3 regions of the Oceanobacillus sp. FSL K6-0127 genome follow, and region 3 is predicted to be linked to each of the others. Evidence: riboswitches for the same ligand, from Rfam matches in the RefSeq annotation. Region 3 holds a riboswitch; each other region holds the start of a gene.

Region 1 (7,733 bases), 270 kb from region 3:
AAAAACTTTGTCATGAGTTGGAACCTGTGGTATAGTACATACATATAATCCTTAGTAATCTTAGTTAGTTACTTTGATTTAATAAACTTCGGAGTTGATCATATATGGGGAGAGAGTTTATTGAGCTATTTGAAGAGTGGGCGGAGGATTATGATAACAGTGTAGTGGGAGAAGACCCACAATATGCAGAGGTTTTTGCTAATTATGATGTAATCCTTGATGCAGTAGTGGATCATAGTGTTGGCAGGGTATTGGAATTTGGTGTTGGAACAGGTAATTTATCCAAGAAGTTGCTGCAAGCAGGGCATTCTGTAATAGGAATTGAACCTTCAAAAGAAATGAGAAACATTGCAAAAAGGAAAATTCCAGGTTTGACGATTCTGGATGGTGATTTCTTAATCTACCCGGCCCCCACTGGAAAGATTGAAACGATTACAAGTACGTATGCGTTCCATCATCTAACAGATGATGAAAAGGCGATTGCGATTAAACAATTTGCAGAGTTATTGCCACTGAATGGCAAGGTTGTTTTTGGGGATACGATGTTTAAAACGGAAGCCGATAAAAGGATGCAAATAAAAGAGGCAGTGGAAAAAGGGCATCATGATCTAGCAGAAGACTTGAATCGTGAATACTATCCCACATTGGATACAATGAAGAATGCTTTTGAAAAGCATGGATTTGATGTATCATTTAAGCAAATGAATGATTTTGTTTGGGTATTGACTGCAAACAAAAAATAAAAAAGTGGGGAGTAATGAAATAATGACTAAAAAAATGAATGTAGAAAGTTTTAATCTTGATCACACAAAAGTAAAGGCGCCATATGTAAGATTAGTTGGTGTAACAGAAGGTGCAAATGGAGATAAAGTACAAAAATATGATATCCGTTTTAAGCAACCAAATAAAGAACATATGGAAATGCCAGGACTTCATTCGTTAGAGCATTTGATGGCTGAGAATATCCGAAATCATGCAGATAATGTTCTTGATATCGGGCCAATGGGATGCCAAACTGGTTTTTATTTATCGTTAATCAATCATGATAACTATGATGATGTCTTAACAATGCTTGAAAAAACGCTGACAGATGTGCTCGACGCAACTGAAGTTCCTGCGTGTAATGAAGTGCAATGCGGCTGGGCAGCAAGCCATAGCTTGGAAGGTGCAAAGGAAATCGCTAAGGAAATGTTAAGCAAGCGTCACGGGTGGCATGAAGTTTTTTAATAACCTCTAAAATGTAATGTGAGGCGAAACGAAATGGCTCTTTATAATTCAATACATGAACTGATTGGGGATACCCCGTTATTAGAGATTAGAAATTTTAATCTGCCTGAAGCAGTACGTTTATTTGCAAAGCTTGAATTTTTTAACCCGGGTGGTAGTGTGAAGGATCGATTAGGTGTTGCCTTGATTGAGGATGCCATAAAACGTGGGGTATTACGAGAAGGCGGTACAATTATTGAGCCTACTGCAGGTAATACTGGTATTGGACTTGCAATTGCAGCCCTAAATAAAAAATTGTCTGTCATATTTTGTGTTCCAGAACATTTTAGCAAGGAAAAACAGCAGCTGATGCAAGCATTAGGAGCGGAAATTATTCATACACCGCGTGAACTGGGAATGAAGGGTGCTATTGAAAAGACCGAACAATTACTAAAAGAAATTCCAAATAGCTTCTCACCAAAACAGTTCTCAAATCCAGCTAATCCAATGACGTATTATCAGACACTTGCTCCAGAACTCTGGAGGGAGCTTGATGGGAAAGTGGATGTATTTGTTGCTGGTGCTGGGTCTGGTGGAACATTTACAGGTATAGCATCATTTCTAAGGGAAAAAAATCCTGCCGTTAAAACGGTAATTGTTGAGCCAGAGGGTTCTATTATCAATGGCGGCAAATCAGGCCCACATTTGACGGAAGGGATTGGGATGGAATTCCTTCCAGATTATATGAATCGCGAACATTTTGATGATATTTACACGATTACAGATAAGGATGCTTTTATGATGGTGAAGATGCTTGCGGCAAAAGAAGGATTGCTCGTTGGAAGTTCTTCGGGTTCTGCGATGGCTGCAGCCCTAAATGAGGCAAAACATGCCAAACCAGGAACTACAATTGTTACAATCTTTCCAGATTCGAGTGACCGTTATCTAAGTAAGCAAATATATGAACAATTTTAGAAATTAAGGGGGAATAATCATGCGTGCAAAAACGAAAATGATTCATGGCGGTATAACGGGAGATGAACAAACAGGAGCTGTTTCTGTGCCGGTTTATCAAGTAAGTACGTATAAGCAGGATGAAGTAGGTAAGCATCGTGGATATGAATATTCAAGAACAGGCAATCCTACTCGTCATGCACTGGAGACAGTCATTGCCGACCTTGAGAATGGTAAGGCAGGCTTTGCTTTTGGTTCAGGAATGGGTGCCATGACATCTGTTATGATGTTATTTAACGCTGGAGATCATGTTGTATTAACCGATGATGTCTATGGTGGCTCTTATCGTTTGATGTCAAAAGTGCTTAATCGTTTTGATTTAGAGCATACGTTTACCAATACAAGCTCTTCAGATGAAGTGGAGGCTGCTATACAAGAGAATACAAAGGCAATATTTGTAGAAACACCTACAAACCCATTGTTAAAAATTACGGATATTCGAAAGATGGCTGAGATTGCCAGAAAGCATGATATTCTTTTAATTGTGGACAATACATTTGCAACACCATATTGGCAGCAGCCATTAGATTTAGGAGCAGATATTGTACTTCACAGTGCAACGAAATATATTGGAGGACACAGTGATGTAGTAGCTGGATTAGTGGTTGTAAATACAGAGGAACTTGCAGAAAAGCTTCATTTCATCCAAAATTCAGTTGGTGCGGTACTTGGACCACAGGATTCCTGGCTTATTATGCGGGGGATTAAGACGTTGGCTATTCGTATGGAAGCAATTGAGGCAAATACGAAGAAAATCGTTTCGTTCCTGGAAAAACACGAGAGTGTCTCCACTATTTATTATCCTGGACGCGAGACTCATTCAGGACATGAAATTGCGAAGCAGCAGACAACTGGGTTTGGCGGCATGGTGTCCTTTGATGTTGGAAGTGCTGAAAAAGCAGATGAAGTACTTGGTAAGGTAAACTATTTTACATTAGCCGAAAGTCTTGGAGCTGTTGAGAGCTTAATTTCTGTTCCGGCTAAAATGACACACGCTTCAATTCCAGCTGAGCGTAGACAAGAGCTTGGGATCACCAATGGGTTAATTCGTATATCGGTTGGAATTGAGGATGCTGATGACTTGATTGATGATTTAAAAATAGCACTAAGCAATAAACAGGAACAACTCATTTAAATGTGGTTCCGTTTTGAGTTGTATTGACAAAAAATACAACTCAAATCACATTAGATTGACTAATAAATTAACAAACAAAACCGTCTAGTTCAGACGGTTTTTATTATTAAAATAACGAGGACATTATTGAATTTTTTAAAAGATTATTAATATATGGTAAGATAATTTTGTGAAATGTTGTTCTTAATGTAACTGGCAGTTTAGCGCAAAAAAAGTGGGGATAAATTGAAAAGTGATAAAACAACTAAAGCTTTAAGAGTTGGGACTAACACCTTGCTTATCTTTTTAATTATAGGTGCAATAACAATGTTTTTCGATGACGATTATAGAAATGACCATTTGGGTTGGATAATTTTGATAGCTTTTTGGATGTTTAGCAGTTTATATGGCTTGGTTATATGTATAAAAGAAGGTATGAAGAAGTTAGCAATCGTTAATTTATTATTAGTAGCTGCTGCTTTTTATTTTTTACTGACCCGCAGTATGGAATATTTCAATTAAATGGCACGATTGTTTAATAAGTTTCATTTAATGCCATTTAATGCTTCTTCAAATGATGGTGCTATAACTGAATAAATATGTGCTGGAATCGGGTTATGTAGAAGTAACTAAGAAGAGAAATAAAAAATGAGGAGATTACCATGGAAAAGTGTGTTTTTTGTAACCCCTATTCAGAACCTAAACAAAAAGTTGTTTTGAGTAATGAACATTGTCTTTTTTTACAATTAGACCAATCAAAAATAAAAGCTGGTCTACTTGAAGGAGCAGGGCTCATTGTTCCTAAAAATCATAGAGAAACTGCATTTGACTTAACCCAGGATGAATGGGCAGCAACTTACAGTCTTCTTCAAGAGGTAAAAAAATACTTAGACAAAGAACACGAACCTCAAGGATATAATCTTGGTTGGAACTGTGGTGAAGTAGGTGGTCAGCATATTTTTCATGCCCATTTCCACATTATACCAAGATTTAAAGACGAACCACTTGCAGGTAAAGGAATAAGGCATATGGTTAAAAGTAAAGAAAATCTAAGGAAAAGTTATTAGGTTATGATGCAAATGGTAGCAATGGTACTAACGGTGTAGGTTTAGTGTAAAAGGACACCGGCTCTGTCTTATTGAAGTATAGTAATAGGTTTGTTAAAGATTTATTTTCGAAAAGAGGTTAGATTTTGGCTGTTTACCTATTCAAAAGATACTATTTTTCCAAATTAAAGATTAGTTTACCTATGGAAGAGGTGATAATCCGATGAATATTTTCATCATTGGTGGTGCCATTTTAGTAGTACTTTTCATAATTCTCCCGTTTTTTAACATTGAAAGTTTCTTCTTATTTGTTTTAATTGAATGGATTACTAAATTTGTTTTACCTTGGATAGCTTTGTATTGGCTAATCAGAGGTGTAAAGGCATTAGAGAAAAAATAAATAATTCTTATTGAACGATCTGTTGCTACTCTTCAATTAGAGAAGTGGCTTTTTATCGTTTGCGGGGCGGGGTTGTTAAGTAATTGAAAGGGATATACCTGAGGAATTTTTTAGAGGGAAGGGTAGTTTTGAAGGAAAATAAACAAGCTCTTTATTTCAATATGACTTTGGGAACAATCGGCATTATACTCGTTGCTATAGCTGCAATGAGGTATTTGATTAAAGAAAATGATAATTTAGGATATGCAATTATACTTTTTGGTTTTATATTAACAGTTAGTTATATAAATTACTTAGAAAAAAGAGCAGGGATAAGTAAAAAATTGAGTTGGATTAGAATTATTGTATCTTCAATTTTATTTCTTATTTTTACATATTTCTTATATTTTTAGCTGTCTATTATTATAGTAAACTGATGCAAACGTTAAACAAGACGATCATCGGTTATCGTCTTTTCCTTTGAAACGTTTTTTGCTATACCATGAATGAATTCATTTCTATGTTGACATGTATTCTTTAATCTTAAACAAAAGATATGGTAAAGTAAGATGGTAAGTGAATAATAGAATCTGCGTATTGGCAGGAGAGGTTCGAAATTCCATCCCTCTATAAAAAACTAAGGAGCATGGACAGCATCTTCTTAGTGTTGTCCTTTTTTTATTTGGATGGATACAAGCTCCCAAAGATACAAAATAAACGAAGGAGTGATGATTCATGATGCAACAGATTTATCCAGTTACAGAACATCCCTATGCATATGAACTAAATAAAGATTTTCAATTTGCCGCAGCTCATTATGTACCACATGAGGATGCTGGGAAATGCCAAAATATGCATGGGCATACCTATTTTACAAATGTCACCATTGCTGGAGACGAGCTTGATCACACAGGTTTTTTGGTAGATTTTAAAAAAATAAAAGATTTAATTCATAAGCGATTTGATCATCGTATGATGAACGAAGATACCAAATTCTCCGACCAGGACGCTGAATATTTTCCAACAACAGAAGTGGTTGCCCGTACTATATATGAAATCATTAAGGAATACCTAAACACCCTGTCGAATAACCCAACTTGTGTTCAGGTATATTTAAGGGAAACGCCCACAAGCTATTGTATTTACCGACCGAAGGAGAAAACATTATGAGAAAAATACCTGTACTTGAAATATTTGGTCCAACCATTCAAGGTGAAGGAATGGTCATTGGCCAAAAAACGATGTTTGTCAGAACGGCCGGCTGTGATTATTCCTGCTCATGGTGTGATTCGAAATTCACTTGGGACGGTTCAGAAAAGGAATCGATTCAAATGATGGAACCGCAGAAAATAGTGGATGCCTTATTTGAAAAGGGCGATGGAAGATTTCAGCATGTTACCATCTCTGGAGGGAATCCAGGATTATTGGCACAATTGAATACATTGGTAGATTTACTTCATGAAAATAAGGTGAAGGTTGCATTGGAAACACAAGGTAGCAGATGGCAGAAATGGTTTACAAAGATAGATGATCTGACGATTTCGCCTAAGCCACCGAGCTCTGGAATGACTACAAATTTTGAAACATTGGATTTTATCATCCGTTCATTAGAGGAAAAGCAACAAGGCAATTTCAGTTTAAAGGTGGTCATCTTTGAGAAAGGAGATTTGCAATATGCCATCAACATACACAAAAGGTATCCTGATGTAGAATTGTTTCTGCAAGTGGGTAATGATGATTTGGAAACAGTAGAACAGGATAAGTTGTTACCATATTTACTTGAAAAATACGAACGATTGGTTGACCTTGTAATGAATAATTCAGAATTGAACGACGTTCGGGTATTGCCACAGCTTCACACTTATTTATGGGGGAATAAACGTGGTGTTTGATATAAGTCCCTTTAAAGTCCATTTCCAATAGCGAATGTGAAACTTTAATAGGTGATCTTGAACTTAAGGGTGCAAATCTTGAATAAAGAATTGTACCCTTATTTATTAATATATATCTAAAACGAAACCCATTAGTTTGACGAACTATTCCTTTTCATTTCCGTTATGCTAAAATAAACTATATATCAATATGATAGGAGAGGAATGTCTAATGAGTGAAAAAGCATTATACTATTTGAAGGACAACCGAGAACGTCTGCTAACCAAATTGAGTGATTTCCTGGCGATTCCGAGTGTGAGTACGGATAGTGCATACAAAGGAGATGTAACTCGTGCGGCAGACTTTATTGTTACATACTTAAAAGAGATTGGTTTTGACAAGGTAGAAAAGCAGGAGACAGAAGGTCATCCACTTGTATATGCTGCGTACAATGGGGCGGGAGAAGATGCCCCAACAGTGCTTTTTTACGGGCACTATGATGTCCAGCCAGTAGACCCGATAGACCAATGGAAAAGTGATCCTTTTCAAGCAGAGGTAAGAGATGGTCGCCTTTATGCACGTGGTTCAAGTGATGATAAGGGACAAGTATTTATGCACTTGGCAGTTTTTGAGGCTTATATGAAAACCGAAGGAAAACTGCCGCTCAATGTAAAGGTATGCATTGAAGGGGAAGAAGAGATTGGCAGCGAGAATTTGTACAACATTTTACAAGAAAAGAAAGAGCAATTTCAAGCAGATTTTGCAGTTATCTCTGATTCCGGTATGGCGGCGAAAAATCAACCAACCATTCTATATGGGTTAAAAGGATTTACGGGCATTGAAATTACCGTAAATGGGCCCGATCATGATTTGCATTCCGGTATGTATGGTGGTGCAGTAAGAAACCCGATTATCGCATTAAGCCACATACTCGCATCAATGAAGGATGAAAATGAAGTAATCACAGTAGATGGTTTTTATGACGATGTAGAACCACTGAGTGGTGCTGAAAGGAAATTAATGGAACAAGCTCCAAGTGAGGATTTTGTTGAAGCAACTGGTATACCTGAGACGGTATCTGAAAAAGGGTATACGGCTAAAG
Region 2 (7,733 bases), 650 kb from region 3:
TTTCACTCCGATTTTCATTTAATATCCAAAATTAGATTCGCTCCACAGGAGCTAATGTAAACTTACCGTAGTCGACACCCTTTATACTTGTCAGCTGATTGCTTAGCTGTTGGATGTCTTTCGCTTTTCCTTTTACGATAATCAGCTCTAAACAGCTCGCTTGATTCAGATGAAAATGTGTCGTTGCCAAGATATTATCATGCATACGGTGCTGAATCTTTGTAAGCTCATCTACTAAATTTCGCTGATGGTGATTATAAAATAAAAGAACACTCCCAGCAACAATTTGTTCATCCTGCTCCCATGAGTGCTGTGTTAATGCATCCCGAACCAGGTCACGAACTGCTTCCGATCGGTTTTCATACCCTCTTTGTTTCACTAAATCATCAAATTTCCCAAGCAAATGCCCTTCCATTGACACACTAAACCTTTTTAATGAAGAGTCGTCCATGATTTCCTCCTTAACCGCTCACCTTGATTACATCAATTAAAAAATTACTTTTACTCTAATTGTATTCCTACATGCCAGTAACACGAATTTAAAAATTCGTAACACTGATACAACGAAAAAAATCGCACTTTTCACGCGACTTAATAGCTATTCTAATTTATCATTTTGGAATGATGTAGTCAATAAATACATTATGATTACGTAATGTATTCTCCATTTTAATGGTGTTATGTTTACATAAAAAAGTGTTACTATGCCACTCATTTTTTTCGATTAGGCTTAGCTTTTCTTTTTAATCAGTTGCCTTCCATTTGGTCTATTCTCTAAATATAAATAACCCTCCTTTAAGTAGATTAAAGGAGGTGACATGTGATAATAATCAATCATTTTATTAACTTTATGCAATTAATGTAAATTTGTTAAAAACCTACATCTCTACTCTTTTATTACAAAACTTGGCATTCGTTAATGGGATTCTTAGAAAGTGTATGAAAGTGTATGATGCATTCTCTTATGCTTTGAAGTAAAACAAGGCTTTAGACGAATGCCTAGTTGCACTTATGCAGCATATGAAAGTTTACATTCTTATCTGCTAAAAAAGACGAACTTGGTCACAATAGTAGTGGAGGATGATTATCGTGATATTTATATACAATGACTATGGCGGAACACATACAACTTCTCTTGCAGCAGCATATCATCTAAAAAAAATCCCGACTGACAAAGTTCTTACAAAAGAGGAGATTATGAGTGTAGATTATTTTAACAAATTAACAAAACACGATCTTGGAAAATTAATATTTCATGGATTAGATGAAGATGGAAATGCTGTTTATACCATAGGCAGAAAAGATAATAAATATGTTGTGCCAGCAATACAAAATCTTATTGAGCTATTACAGGAAAAATATAATTTTAATGAAAAAATAGTAATATCCAACACTTCACCGACCGTACCTATAGCTATATCAATTGGAGGATTTTTCTCTAGAGGTCTACACATTGACTTTATCGGCGTTCCATTACTTATAGCAGGTGCTAAACAGTGCTGTAATCAGATTAATCGATTAGTTGAACAGACCAAGAAAGCAAGTATTTCTAGAAATAGTAAAATTGTTGTTTTAGAAAATAAATCGTTCAATTAATGATTCTAGTATTTAACATGAAAGGAATCGATTCTCATGGACTACCCAACCATTCACACAAATTTCTGGGACGGAGTTATTGCTGTACCAGCTGTCGTGTTATTAACCCAATGTTTTAAAGTATTTCCTGTTCCACGTCAATACTTTCCTACCATAGCAAGCATTATTGGGTTTATTATTTCCATCTTTATTAGTCATAGAGGAGATTTATGGGCTGGTATATTTATGGGGGCTTTTTATGGTGCTGCGGCAGTAGGTACCTATTCTTCATTGAAAACTACTTGGTTAGCTTTTAAATATAGAAAGAGAAAGTCTAAGTCCCCATAGGCGTAAACAGTTCTTTAAAGATTGAAACTATCCATCCCGCTAAATAAACTCCGTTCTAAACAACAACCAACATCTAGTGGCAAATAAAATAATACGAAATATACTGCGGCATAACAGCGTGCTATTCTTCCAGCATTGCCTCCGCTTTAGTTGTCTCAACAGTGCCATGTGGATGATGTGGGGGGGCATATATTGTATAAAGCTTTAATGGAATATTGCCTGTATTGATTACATTATGCCATGTTCCAGCAGGCACCATAATTGCTGTATCGTCGTATACTCTTCTTTCAAAATTCAAGTTATTACTGCTTTTCCCCATTCTTACAATCCCCTGTCCTTGCTCTATTCGCAGGAATTGATCGGTATCTGGATGTATTTCTAAACCAATATCATCACCAACATGAATACTCATTAATGTAACTTGCATGTGCTCTCCTGTCCATATAGCAGTACGATACGTATTATTATTTCGTGTAGCCTTATTAATATTTATAACAAACGGTTGTGGTCCATAATCCTTCACTCGGAAATCTTCTTTTTTTTGTAATTGTTCATTCATTAGACTTCCATAATAAAACGGTCTTTCGTAAGGATAATGCGGTATGTTCGTAAAGTAAGGCAGAGGATACGGATAAAAATAGTACACTTTACTCATTCCCTTCATTCTATTCCAAATTTATTGTATGAGGCATGTTTAAGTAACGTGCCTATATGAATAAAAACATCCGTTTTAAAGTTATTTAATTATTTCCCATAAATAATTTTTATACATTAGTATTTACAAAGGCTTATAAACACTGGTATGATAGCATATGTTTCACGTGGTTCGAAACCATCCCACGATAAAAAACTAAGGAGAGAGATTAACATGAAAGTAAGAACTCTTGTGGTGAATGCGTTAATAGCTGCTTTATATATTGCTGTATCCGCACTCATTGTTCCATTCGGATTTACAAATATCCAATTCCGCATTTCTGAAGTATTTAACCATCTTATTGTATTTGATAAGCGCTACTTCTTTGGAATTGTAATAGGGGTATTTTTATATAACCTATTATTTTCACCTTTAGGTTGGTTTGATTTAGTCTTTGGTGTAGCACACTCTGCAATTTCATTAGCTATTATCATTCTAATAGCAAAATATATAAAAAATATATGGGTGCTGCTTGCTGCGAATACCATTGTCTTTACATTCAATATGTTCATTATTGCATTTGAATTGAAGCTTGCTTTACAATTTCCGTTCCTGTTGACCTGGTATACAACAGCCGTCGGTGAGTTCGTTGTATTAGCTATCGGTATCCCAATTATATATGCCCTGAATAAGCGATTAAAATTTAATCGTCTAATGTAAATAACCTCCTCGTTCGTTCACGAATGAGGAGGTTATTTTATTTCCATCATCCACAGATTTTGCTTATACTTAGGTTACGTAAAATCGGAAAGGATGGATAGCATGATTGTTCGAGAACGCAATCAAGAATTAATATTGATTCAGCAGGATCACCATGCAGCTATTTCCGGTGATATTGTGAAACAATGGAAGAAAGATTACTTTTTAGGAGACGGTTTACGAAGCTCGGTTGAATTCGCAGCATATCAGCATGACTGTGGCTGGAAGGAGTTTGACAAACAGCCATTTCTGAACGACAAAGAAGCAATACCCTACTCTTTTTTCGATTTTCCGATCTTACCGAAAATCGTTCTTTATAAGCATGGGATTGATGTGGTCCAACAAGTAGATTCATACGCTGCACTTCTATGCAGTGAACACTATAAACGCTTCCTTTTAAATCATACTTCTCTAGAAGCCCAGGAATTTGTTACAGCAGAAAACACACGGCAGCAATCAATTATTGCCACTTTAAACGAATTCAACAAACGTTTGTTTAATTTTCATTATGGGCTTATTCAGTTTAGTGATAACCTTTCTTTGTATCTTTGTTTGAATGAACCGGGTAATGCAATGAATGCCGGACATTCCTTTTTTAAAGATGGGATTCCCATGAATCAAGCATTGCACGAATTTTGCGACGAACACTTACAGTTACACTGGAAAAATGAGAACACAGTCGTATTAGATGACTTCCCATTTGAACAGCCGTTTGACGTCGTTATTAAACAAAAAGCAATACCAAAAGCCGATCTTTCAGCTAAAGGATTAATCGCTAGCTACGAGGAAGCAACCTTTGAAGAATGGAACGTAACGATCACCACTTTGTAACCAACAAAAAGAGCTGAACAGCTAGCCTCTTCCAGAGGATGTTCAGCTCGAATTTCTTTGGTTAATCCCATTCATATGGTGTTGTTTGGTAGACATAATAATTCAGCCAATTCGAGAACAATAAACTACAATGACTTTTCCATCGATGTAATGGCTTTTCATTTGGATCATCGTTCGGGAAGTAGTTCTCTGGCAATTGTGTTAGAATACCTCTCTGATGGTCCCGATGATATTCTTCTGCCAATGTACTTGCACTATATTCAAGATGACCTGTTGCCATTATATTCTTACCGTCTTTAGAGGACATTAAGAAAATACCTGCCTTATCGGAATGGGCCAGGATTTGCAGTTTTGAATGGTTTGCGATCTCCTCATACGAAATATCGGTATATCTAGAGTGTGGCGCAAGGAAATAATCATCAAATCCACGCACGAGATTCTCATTTCGGTGTAATACCTCATGTTCAAAAATACCAAAGCATTTTTCCGGTAATTCATGCTTATTAATCCCATAATGGTGATACAAAGCCGCCTGCGCACCCCAGCAAATATGCAATGTCGATGTAACATTTTCTTTTGACCAATTCATAATCTCTTGTAATTCTTCCCAGTAATCCACTTCTTCAAATGAAAGATGCTCAACAGGCGATCCTGTAATAATCATTCCATCGAACCGCTTCTCTTTAATGTCAGAAAACGGTTTATAAAAGGTGTCCAAATGATATTTACTCGTATTTTTTGAATCATGTGTCGTCATCTTCAAAAATGAGACGTTTACCTGGATTGGCGTATTCCCAAGATAACGAAGGAGATGTGCTTCTGTTTTTTGCTTTTCAGGCATCAAATTGACAATTAATATATTAAGTGGCCGAATATCCTGCGTAACCGCGCGCTCTTCTTCCATTACAAATATATTCTCCTGCTCAAGAATCTCCTTCGCCGGCAATTGTGCCGGTATTCTAATTGGCATTTTTATTCTATCCCCCTCAGGAAAAATACTGTTAAGTTATTATTCATTGTAAAGCCTATAATAAAAAATTCAAGTTAAAAGTTTAGCTATATTTCGATAATTTCGTTTACTAGGTGAGGAAAAAGCTTTTCCCTTATTGAGTGGAGCGCGCTTGTAAGGGGATATCGCATTTCACCGTGGATTGATGGCCCGATTTGGAATGAAGCTGAGACAAAAGTATCTTTATGAAATAAAAACCGAACATGACCGGTGCAAATAACTCGCTCCGGAAATATACTTCGCACATCCAGAGGCGGCTATATTTCCTACGCTAAGCTTATGCATCGTTCGTCTTTAACATTAAACACTTTTGTTATGTCCCAGCTTCTTCTCAAAACAAAAATTAAAGACTAATTGTTGCTTTTCGTTTTTGAAAATCAACATCTGAATAATAAGCATTTTTCACTAAAACATTCGGGCCAAGACATTTTACTGCAGGACAATGACAGTTTAAGCTTTTAGCAGTTCTCGTATCCATCCAACGCTTATATGATTCCAGCAAAGAAGTCGTTTGTATGTTCCCTAAAGATGGCTCGTCACCGAAATCTGTTACAATGACTTCACCTGTAAAAATATTTACATTTAAGCGTGACCTTCCGTCTGGATCATTTCTAACTGTCACATTTTTTTCTTTGTAGAGGCGATTCAACAATGCTAAGTCCGCTTCATTTGCACTACAAGCATAGAACGGCAATGTTCCAAATAGCATCCACATATCGGGATTTCGGTGCTCTAATAGACGCTCAATTGCTGTCCGCATTTCGTCTAGACTTAACGTTTCCATTGTGCTCGCAAAGTCGACCGGATACATTGGATGCACTTCATGTCTTGCACAACCCATTTCATTAATATGATCATGAATTTGTTCCAAATAAGGATATGTCCGCTTGTTCAGCATTGTTTCTGCTGAAACCATGACACCATTAGCTGAGAGGCGTTGCGAATTTTCTACTAAACGGTCAAAATATTTTATTCGATTTTCCAGCGAGGGTTTACGTTCCATCATCGCAAATCCAGTTTGAGCAAACTCCTCAGCAGTTCCCCAGTTATGCGAAATATGTAGCACATCAAGAAACGGAATAATTTCCTCATAGCGCTCGAATGGCAGTGTTAAATTAGAGTTCATCTGTGTTTTAACACCACGACGATGCGCATATTCAAGTAAAGGAATAACATAGTTACGAACCAACTTTTTATTCATCATCGGTTCTCCACCCGTAATACTTAGTGTGCGGAGCTTCGGAATCTCATCCAAACGCTTCAGAATCAACTCAATTGGCAACGCATCTGGATCACTGCTTTGCAATGTATATCCTACCGCACAGTGAGCACAGCGCATATTACACATGTTAGTTGTTGTAAATTCGATATTCGATAAAGTCATTTCACCATATTCTTCTACATCCATATAAGCTTCCCACGGATCATTTAAAGGTGTTATTAAAGGTTGCGTCACCTTTGTTGTCATGTATGAATCTTCCTTTCTATATGAAGCAATCCATACTTTATTCTACCACTTTTCATGGTATATGCATGGGAATAAAATCATATGACTATAAATTTAACGTTATCGCTCTAGCATTCACTTTTAATACGGATATTCATTACTAATTGACTTTGGGGCAACTAGGTCTACTCAGAAGTGTGTTGTTTCTTTAACATCTTAAATCCTATAAATGCCCGATTATTTTTAGAATAACCGGGCACGCTATAGATGGTTAAGCTTTATTTGGAAAAACATAAAGAAAGGGAGATAATCAATGGATAAAGATCCATCAAATGAAAATTTACAGACAAATATTGAACATGATGATACGTTAACAACTCGCCAAGGCCATCCTGTCACAAATAACCAAAACATCCGAACTGTTGGTAATCGTGGACCAGCCACACTTGAAAACTATGACTTTATTGAAAAAATCAGTCACTTTGACCGTGAAAAGGTTCCTGAACGAATTGTTCATGCTCGCGGAGCTGGTGCACATGGCTACTTTGAAACGTATGGAAATGTTGGAGATGACCCTGTTTCCAACTATACACGTGCGAAAGTTTTCCAAGAAAAAGGAAAGCAAACTCCTGTCTTCGTTCGTTTTTCAACAGTAGTACATGGTCTGCACTCTCCAGAAACAGTTCGCGACCCCCGTGGGTTTGCAGTGAAGTTTTACACAGAAGACGGGAACTGGGATTTAGTTGGGAACAATATCAAGATTTTCTTTATCCGCGATGCCATGAAATTCCCAGACATGATCCATGCCTTTCGACCAGACCCTGTAACAAATATCCAGGATAGTGAGCATTTCTTTGATTTTTGCTCCAATTCACCAGAATCCTTTCATATGGTGACCTTTATATATTCTCCATGGGGAATTCCAGCAAACTATCGAATGATGCAAGGCTCTGGTGTAAACACCTATAAATGGGTAAATGCAGAAGGTAAAGCCGTTCTTGTAAAATACCATTGGGAGCCAAAGCAAGGAATCAAAAATTTAACGGCAAAAGAAGCGCAAGAAATACAAGGCAAGAACTTCAACCACGCCACACAGGATTTATATGAATCCATTGAAAAGGGCGATTACC
Region 3 (7,733 bases):
GAAGCGTCTTTCCTATCCGTTTAATTGAATCTCGGATTGCTTTCCAGTTCTCCCCGTAGTTTGCTTTTAAGAAGGGTGTTAACGTACTGACACTACCACCCTGCGCTACATTCGAAACGACCTTTTGGTTCGTTCCGATCCTAACGAGGTAAATAGGGACACTCCACTCGCCGTTTCCATTCTTTTCAAGTCGAATTCTGCAATCAAAAGGATCACCAGCTTCTGATTTGGACTCTATATATTTTTGAAACAAATAGATCTTTGGGTTAATCTGGTTCTCAAAAAAATCTTTTAGTTCTGTTAAAGAAATGTTTCTTTCCTGATTTTCATAGCTCAGTATATAGCTGTCATCTTTCATAGAAATCAGAAATATACCCTCGCCCTTTTGTCCATTTCGAGGTTTTGCTATAATTTCTTTATGTTCATTTAAGAAGCTATAAAACGCTTCGAAATGTTGAACAGTTTGGGAAGGAATGAGTAAGTGTTTAAATTCTCCATCATCTCCCAACATTTTATATACCTTTTCTTTCGAGCCAAATTTACCATAGCTAGATAGAATGCTTCTTTCCTTTAAAAATTTCATTTCTTCTTTATATTTATAGCAATAGCTGCTTAAATCAATAAATGGAGGGATAGAAATATCTTTTTTTACCCACTTGTTATGCTTTAGTATTTTTCCGTGAATGATTTCCTCTTCCATATTAATCTCGGTTGGATGACAATAAATTAAGTCAATACCATAATATTTAGCAGCTTTTGATAGTAGTCTTGCGAATTTTGCTGGTTTTCTACGATTACGCATAAAGCAAATTTCCAACGTCACACACTTCCTCTCTCTTAAGGAAATTCCAGTTTGAAATGAATGATACACTATATACTACCCTAAATTGCAACCATGACAAACAGGTATAAGTTAACAATGTGATGAAAATTATTGCAAGTTAATGATGGATGTTTCAATGGTATAACAGAATAGGAGGAGTTAGGAATGGGAGGAAATATATGGCCAGTAACAAATGGAATTTTGAATTTAAAGCGTTTTTAATAACAAAATAAATTTAGTGACTTGACAGATGGGATATAACATGATAAACGTGTAGAGGATAATCTTTAATGGCAAGTTTATAAGGTTGTCGCAATATCGAAACCTAATTATGTTAAATAAAGTAGGTTTCAATTAAAATTAAGTGAAGTTACTGTAAAGATATTGTAAGATTAGCTTGAGTGTTAAAATAAGGTAAATACAATGCACTGCCGATTAATTTAGTTGGTTTAGAGGAGGAATTGGACATGTCAGAAGAGAATAAAACAGCAAATGTTGATAAGAAGGTAAGCGAAGGGGATAAAATCCAAATCGTAAAAGGTGAACAAAAGGGAAAAACCGGAGAGGTCCTCATGATTCGTGAAAACTCTGTAATCGTTAAAATTGGTGATCATAAAGGAACTGGAGAACCAATTAAAACAGTTGTAAACCATAAAAATTATAAACGGATGAAATAAGTATTGGTTGAAAAATATTCTAATAACTAAAGATTAACTGAAAGTGGATCGTAATAAATACAACGATCCACTTTCAGTTAATGCGCCCGCTTAGAGGGAAAGACCCTATTTCCAATTGAATCCCCTTGGATAATTTTTACAAACCTTGTCGAAGCAGGAGAAAGTGGAACACTCTTTAAGAAACAGATTCCAATACTTCTTTTCGGTATCTCTTCTTCTAATTTCACTTCATATAATAAACCGCTATTCAAATAACTAAAGGAAAATTCTCTTGTTACACATGCAATCCCTAAATTTATTTTGGCGAATTCCAATAACAAATTATACGAGCCTAATTCCATTTCAGGAGCGATTGTTATTCCTTTTGATTTCAACTGATTTTCTACATATCTTCTTGAATTAGACTTTGGTTCGAGAAATATTAAAGGGAGCTTTACTAATTCTTTGAAGCTCAATGGCTTGGATAAAATATATTTAAACTTTTCCCCGCAAACAAAGATGTCATGGGTATCCATACAAGGGATTTGCTCAAATGTTGGATCGTTCAGCGGGAAATTACAAAGAATAATGTCGACTTCTCCTGACTTTAAAGCTGAAGAAAGCTCTAAAGTCGTTCCGTTAACAATATGAAATTTAATTTTAGGATACTTATGACGAAAATCTTCTAAATATGGAAGTAAGAAATGCTGGGAAATTGTATCCCCCACTCCGACCTTTAACTCTCCTGTCGTTAAATTTTTAAATTCTAATATTTTTTCCTCTCCAGCATCAATTAAATTAATTGCGGAATTTGCGTATTCGAATAAAAGCTCGCCTTCAAGTGTCAATGTTACGCCTTTGGGTGTTCTCTTGAAAAGTCGGGTATCCAAATCTCTTTCTAACTGCATAATTGCCTGACTTACAGCTGGCTGTGTCATATAAAGGCTTTCAGCTGCCTTCGAGAAACTATTCGTTTTTCCTACTTTGCAAAATATCTTATATAAATCTAATTTGCTAGCCATATAAGTGCTCCTTATATCTGATATTAGTTATATTCATTTTACTTATATCATTAATACCATGTATATTACAAGTAAAGAGATACATAATGACATTAACATTGAAGGAGCGATTCGATTGGAAAGAGTAGTTGGAACTGTAGTTAGAGGTCTTCGCTGTCCGATTATCAATCAAGGTGATCAAATAGAGGAAATCGTTGTTGATAGTGTGTTACATGCTGCAGAAACAGAAAAAATTCAAATTAATGATAAAGATATAGTTGCTTTGACAGAATCAATTGTTGCTCGTGCACAAGGAAACTACGCTACAATTGAAGCCATAGCGAACGATGTCCACGCGAAATTTGGAGATGATACTGTGGGTGTTATCTTCCCAATCCTAAGTAGAAATCGCTTTGCAAATATTCTTCGTGGAATTGCAAAAGGTGCAAAAAAGATTGTGTTAATGCTCAGCTATCCGTCAGATGAGGTTGGGAATCACTTAGTGAGTATTGATATGCTTGATGAAAAAGGAGTTAATCCTTGGACAGATGTTTTAACAGAAAAACAATTCCGTGATTACTTTGGATATTTGAAGCATACATTTACTGGTGTAGATTATATTGAGTATTATAAATCACTTATTGAGGAATTTGGGGTTGAATGTGAGGTTATCTTTTCGAACAATCCGAAGTCAATACTAGATTATACAAAGAGTGTGCTTGCTTGTGATATTCATACGAGATTCAGAACGAAAAGAATTTTGGAAGCAAATGGTGGGGAGAAGGTTTATAGCCTTGATAATATCCTGGCAGAGTCAATTGATGGCAGTGGATATAATGAGGAATATGGACTGTTGGGTTCAAACAAATCAACAGAAGATAAGGTAAAGCTTTTCCCGCGTAATTGCCAGCCGACAGTGGACCGAATTCAAAGTATGCTGCAAGAGAAAACAGGAAAAAATGTGGAAGTAATGATTTATGGAGACGGAGCATTTAAAGATCCTGTAGGTAAAATTTGGGAACTCGCAGATCCAGTAGTATCTCCTGCTTTTACAGCTGGACTTGAGGGAACACCGAATGAAGTAAAATTAAAATATCTTGCAGATAATAATTTTTCCGATTTGAAAGGCGAGGAACTGCAGCAAGCAATCTCAAAATTTATTAATGAAAAAGATGAGGATCTTGTTGGAGCAATGGAAGCACAAGGGACAACTCCGAGAAAGCTTACGGACTTAATTGGTTCTCTTGCTGACTTGACTTCAGGAAGTGGCGACAAAGGTACGCCGATTGTCTTTATCCAAGGATATTTTGATAATTATACGAAATAGGGATTTTAGTAAGCAATGCTGGTTATTTTCTGGCATTGCTTGTTTTAGTTTGAACATCATTTAAAGTAGATTCGCGGAACTTTCATTATACAATTCGGGGAAGGTTGTTAATGCAGGACGTATATGGCATGATAAGAGCATATATAATGGATGGAGGAAGCATGTGATGAATGAAGTACCAAACTGTCCGAAGTGTAATTCGGAGTATACATATGAAGATGGAAATCTATTTATATGTCCAGAGTGTGTGCATGAATGGACTATAGAATCAGGTAAGGAAAACAATGAAGATGAGCATGTGATTCGAGATGTAAACGGAAATGTCCTAAAAGACGGGGATACAATCACTGTAATTAAAGATTTGAAAATAAAGGGAAGTTCATCTGTTGTAAAGGTAGGGACGAAAGTGAAGAATATTCGCTTAGTTGATGGCGATCATGATATTGACTGTAAAATCGATGGCTTTGGAGCAATGAAGCTGAAATCTGAATTTGTTAAAAAAGTTTAGATGTTTAGGCTTTGAAAAAGGCATGATGTTTAAAATAAATTGCCTATATGAAGATAAAAGGACTTAGCTTTTACTGCTAGATTCAAGCATTGAGCCAAGTCCTTTTACCAGGTTTTTCATGATCGATGCTAGCATCGTTGATATAGATGTCGTTGCACAGATAAGGGTGCTTTTCTTTTATAACACCTATTGACAGAAAAGTCTATGTAAATGGAAAATTTTACTTTAAACTACCTCTTATGCTGTTTTGTGTAAATTGACATATATATAATTCATCTATATAATAAACTCGTAAATATGCGAAAGAGGTTCTTAGCTTTAACCCTCTATAAAAAACTAAGGAAAGTGATGCGATTAAAGTCGTGTGCCTTAGGGGTACACGGCTTTTTTTGGTAGGTCTGCAAGGTAGATTTTTATCTGAAAACAAATAAGTGGAGGGAATTACATGAAGGAACAAGATTTGTCAGGATTGACTTTACTAGGAAACCAAGGAACATCCTATGTATATGAATATAATCCAGAAGTGCTGGAGGCATTTGAAAATAACCATCAAGATCGGGATTATTTTGTAAAATTAAATTTTCCAGAGTTTACGACGTTATGTCCGATGACAGGGCAACCTGATTTTGCAACGATTTATATTAGTTACATACCTGATGTAAAAATGGTAGAGAGTAAATCGCTCAAACTGTATTTATTCAGCTATCGCAACCATGGCGGATTTCATGAGGATAGTGTAAATGTTATATTGAACGATTTAATCAAGCTAATGGATCCGCGATATATTGAAGTATGGGGTAAGTTCACACCACGTGGCGGGATTTCCATTGATCCATATTGTAACTACGGTAAACCTGGGACAAAATATGAACAAATGGCAGAACACCGTATGTTGAATCATGATATGTATCCTGAAAAGGTTGATAATCGTTAAAATTAGGATAGGATTGTAATTAAATATATTCAATGTTTTGTTAAGATAGTATGGGGGATTCGTCAAATCGAAGAGTGATGACGAATCCCTTATTTGTTTGCGTTTATTTAACTTAATCTTAGGATAAGGGTTTTCATTAAAAGTTTCTATTTTCTTGACGATCTACCTTTTGAAGCTGCTGCCTTAAATTATGCAGCAATTCCTGTGTTTGTTGAAATTGAGGGTTCTGCAGGGCTTGCTCTCCGTATTGGTTCTGTGCTTGCTGCAATACATCTTCAGCCCGCTGCAGCTGCTCAGTAGCTTGTTCGTATTGCTGATGGTCTACGCTTGCATGATCTTTTGCTGATTGGATCGATTCCATGGACTGGTGGACAAGTTGAGTAGCTTGTTGAATCTGGTCGTGTGGGTTATGTTGAACCATAAAAAAGCCTCCATTCTTTTGTTTAAAAGTACCATAAACTTGATTAAACCATTGTTGTTATATTTCCAAAGAAAGTTTGTATTATGTATGGAAGACAGTTAAAAAGGTGGGCGTTAGGGATAAATAATTGAAATGAGAAGAGCAATCATTATCTGTTTTTCGATTATCCAATTAAAAAATAATGAACATCCCCATCTGCCCTAGACTTTTATGTTAAAATGGTATATAGTTACTTAGGTAACTTTTTAGGGGGGATTTGAATTGTCCCAACGATTTTTTCAATTAAACATGCAATTTACAAGAACGTTTAGGAAAAAATTGAATGAGCATCTAGTTGAAGTAGGTTTATATTATTCCCAATGGAGCATTGTTTATTATTTAAAGCAGTGCGGATCGGCTACTCTTGTAGAGATAACGAATTATTTGGATGTTGAGAAGCCGACGATATCTCGTACTGTCAAACGGCTGGAGGAACAACAATTAATTGAACGACTTCCAAGTGAGGATAAGCGAGAGCGGAAGATGCAATTGACAAAAAAAGGCTTGGAAATGTATGAAAAAGCTTATGATGTTGTCAATAAATTTGAACAATCATTACTAGCAGAAATTTCTGAAACAGAAATGGAAGCTTCGTTTCGAACAATTCAGCAACTAAGAGATAAACTTAAGTAAGGAGAGTAAGTACCAGTATGAGTCAAAAACCTAAATTATGGACGAAGGACTTTATTATGGTCGCGACATCCAATTTTTTGTTATTTATTTCGTTTTATATGTTAATTGTAACGTTAGCTATTTATGCTGTAGATCAATTCGATGCCTCCCAAAGTCAGGCAGGGCTTGCATCGAGTATTTTTGTGCTTGGAGCAGTGCTTGTCCGTCCAATTGCCGGAAGAATTATAGATAAGGTAGGCAAAAAGAAATTGCTGCTCTTTGGGCTCGCTTTATTTTTGGTCTTTATGCTATTTTATTTCCCAGTCAATAATTTGGCTGCATTATTAGTCATTCGTTTTATTCATGGTTTTGCTTTTGGAATTAGTACGACAGCTACGAGTACAATTGCGGCAGATATTATCCCAATTGTAAGGCGTGGTGAAGGAATGGGGTACTTTGCAACAAGTACAAATTTAGCCATGGCAATCGGTCCATTCCTAGGATTGTATATTAGTCAACACTTTAACAATCCGATGATTTTTATCGCTACTACTGTCTTCGCAGCTGTTGCATTGATTGCAACAGTTTTCTTACGTGTACCAAAGGTAGATATTGTGAATGAACCGACCCCAACGCGAAAAGGATTTCATATTAATGATTTCTTTGAAAAAACCACTATTCCAATCGCGATTCTTGTAGCTACTGTAGGTTTTGTTTATTCTAGTATTTTATCCTTTTTCTCTGCATATGCAGCGGAAATCAACTTGGTAGATGCGGCTAGCTTTTTCTTTATCATGTATGCAATTTTTCTGGTAGCTTCTAGACCTTTTACTGGCCGGTTATTTGATGCAAAAGGCGAGAACAGCGTAGTATATCCATCGCTTTTACTATTTGCTGTGGGATTAGTTATTTTAAGTCAAGCAAGTGTTGGAATCAGTTTGCTTTTAGCTGGAGCGGTAATCGGAGTTGGTTTCGGAACTTTCCAATCAAGTGCTCAAACAATTGCTGTCAATCAGGCTCCAAGGCAACGAATTGGACTTGCAACATCTACATTCTTTGTGTTCTTTGATTTCGGTATCGGTGTCGGACCTTTCTTGTTAGGGTTTGTATTACCTCTTATTGGATTTAGAGGATTATATATTGCAATGGCGGTTATTGTTCTATTAAGTGTAGGAATTTACTATATCGTTCATGGAAAAAAAGCAGCAGAGCAAAGACGAATCAATATGGACAGTACGGAAATGAAAATATCTTAACGGGCGGGGAGGAAACTCTTCGCTTTTTTCTTTATTTTTACAGTAGAGTTGTAGTATTCTATCAACCTCTTTTAAAACGTGGAGTTGATAACATTTTTTATATAGAGTACAGGGTCTTTTCTAACGAAACTTAAATACACAACGTTATCTGAATTT

What was found. Region 3 has a riboswitch for preQ1 ahead of queF (preQ(1) synthase). Riboswitches for the same ligand answer to the same signal wherever they lie in the genome.
Region 1: it holds a riboswitch for preQ1, as region 3 does, so the genes downstream of both, queD (6-carboxytetrahydropterin synthase QueD) here and queF (preQ(1) synthase) in region 3, are expected to answer to the same signal.
Region 2: it holds a riboswitch for preQ1, as region 3 does, so the genes downstream of both, MHH64_RS04905 (QueT transporter family protein) here and queF (preQ(1) synthase) in region 3, are expected to answer to the same signal.

What each region holds. Positions count from the first base shown of each region.
Region 1 is NZ_CP150287.1:1,904,211-1,911,943, forward strand. It holds gene MHH64_RS09560 (class I SAM-dependent methyltransferase) at 105-743, shown strand; gene MHH64_RS09565 (S-ribosylhomocysteine lyase) at 766-1,227, shown strand; gene MHH64_RS09570 (cysteine synthase family protein) at 1,261-2,181, shown strand; gene MHH64_RS09575 (bifunctional cystathionine gamma-lyase/homocysteine desulfhydrase) at 2,201-3,355, shown strand; gene MHH64_RS09580 (hypothetical protein) at 3,581-3,856, shown strand; gene MHH64_RS09585 (HIT domain-containing protein) at 3,997-4,401, shown strand; gene MHH64_RS09590 (hypothetical protein) at 4,909-5,172, shown strand; PreQ1 riboswitch class I at 5,360-5,406, shown strand; gene queD (6-carboxytetrahydropterin synthase QueD) at 5,495-5,929, shown strand; gene queE (7-carboxy-7-deazaguanine synthase QueE) at 5,926-6,651, shown strand; gene MHH64_RS09605 (dipeptidase) at 6,863-7,733, shown strand, end outside.
Region 2 is NZ_CP150287.1:987,100-994,832, reverse strand. It holds gene nikR (nickel-responsive transcriptional regulator NikR) at 32-451, opposite strand; gene MHH64_RS04920 (DUF3189 family protein) at 1,090-1,596, shown strand; gene MHH64_RS04915 (hypothetical protein) at 1,633-1,923, shown strand; gene MHH64_RS04910 (cupin domain-containing protein) at 2,045-2,578, opposite strand; PreQ1 riboswitch class I at 2,739-2,783, shown strand; gene MHH64_RS04905 (QueT transporter family protein) at 2,792-3,277, shown strand; gene MHH64_RS04900 (DUF3891 family protein) at 3,380-4,147, shown strand; gene metA (homoserine O-succinyltransferase) at 4,209-5,117, opposite strand; gene yfkAB (radical SAM/CxCxxxxC motif protein YfkAB) at 5,500-6,624, opposite strand; gene MHH64_RS04885 (catalase) at 6,917-7,733, shown strand, end outside.
Region 3 is NZ_CP150287.1:1,638,709-1,646,441, forward strand. It holds gene MHH64_RS08210 (YheC/YheD family protein) at 1-802, opposite strand, end outside; gene MHH64_RS08215 (DUF2187 family protein) at 1,291-1,500, shown strand; gene MHH64_RS08220 (LysR family transcriptional regulator) at 1,578-2,501, opposite strand; gene MHH64_RS08225 (coenzyme F420-0:L-glutamate ligase) at 2,617-3,807, shown strand; gene MHH64_RS08230 (zinc ribbon domain-containing protein YjdM) at 3,974-4,315, shown strand; PreQ1 riboswitch class I at 4,615-4,661, shown strand; gene queF (preQ(1) synthase) at 4,761-5,249, shown strand; gene MHH64_RS08240 (hypothetical protein) at 5,386-5,670, opposite strand; gene MHH64_RS08245 (MarR family transcriptional regulator) at 5,932-6,342, shown strand; gene MHH64_RS08250 (MFS transporter) at 6,360-7,577, shown strand.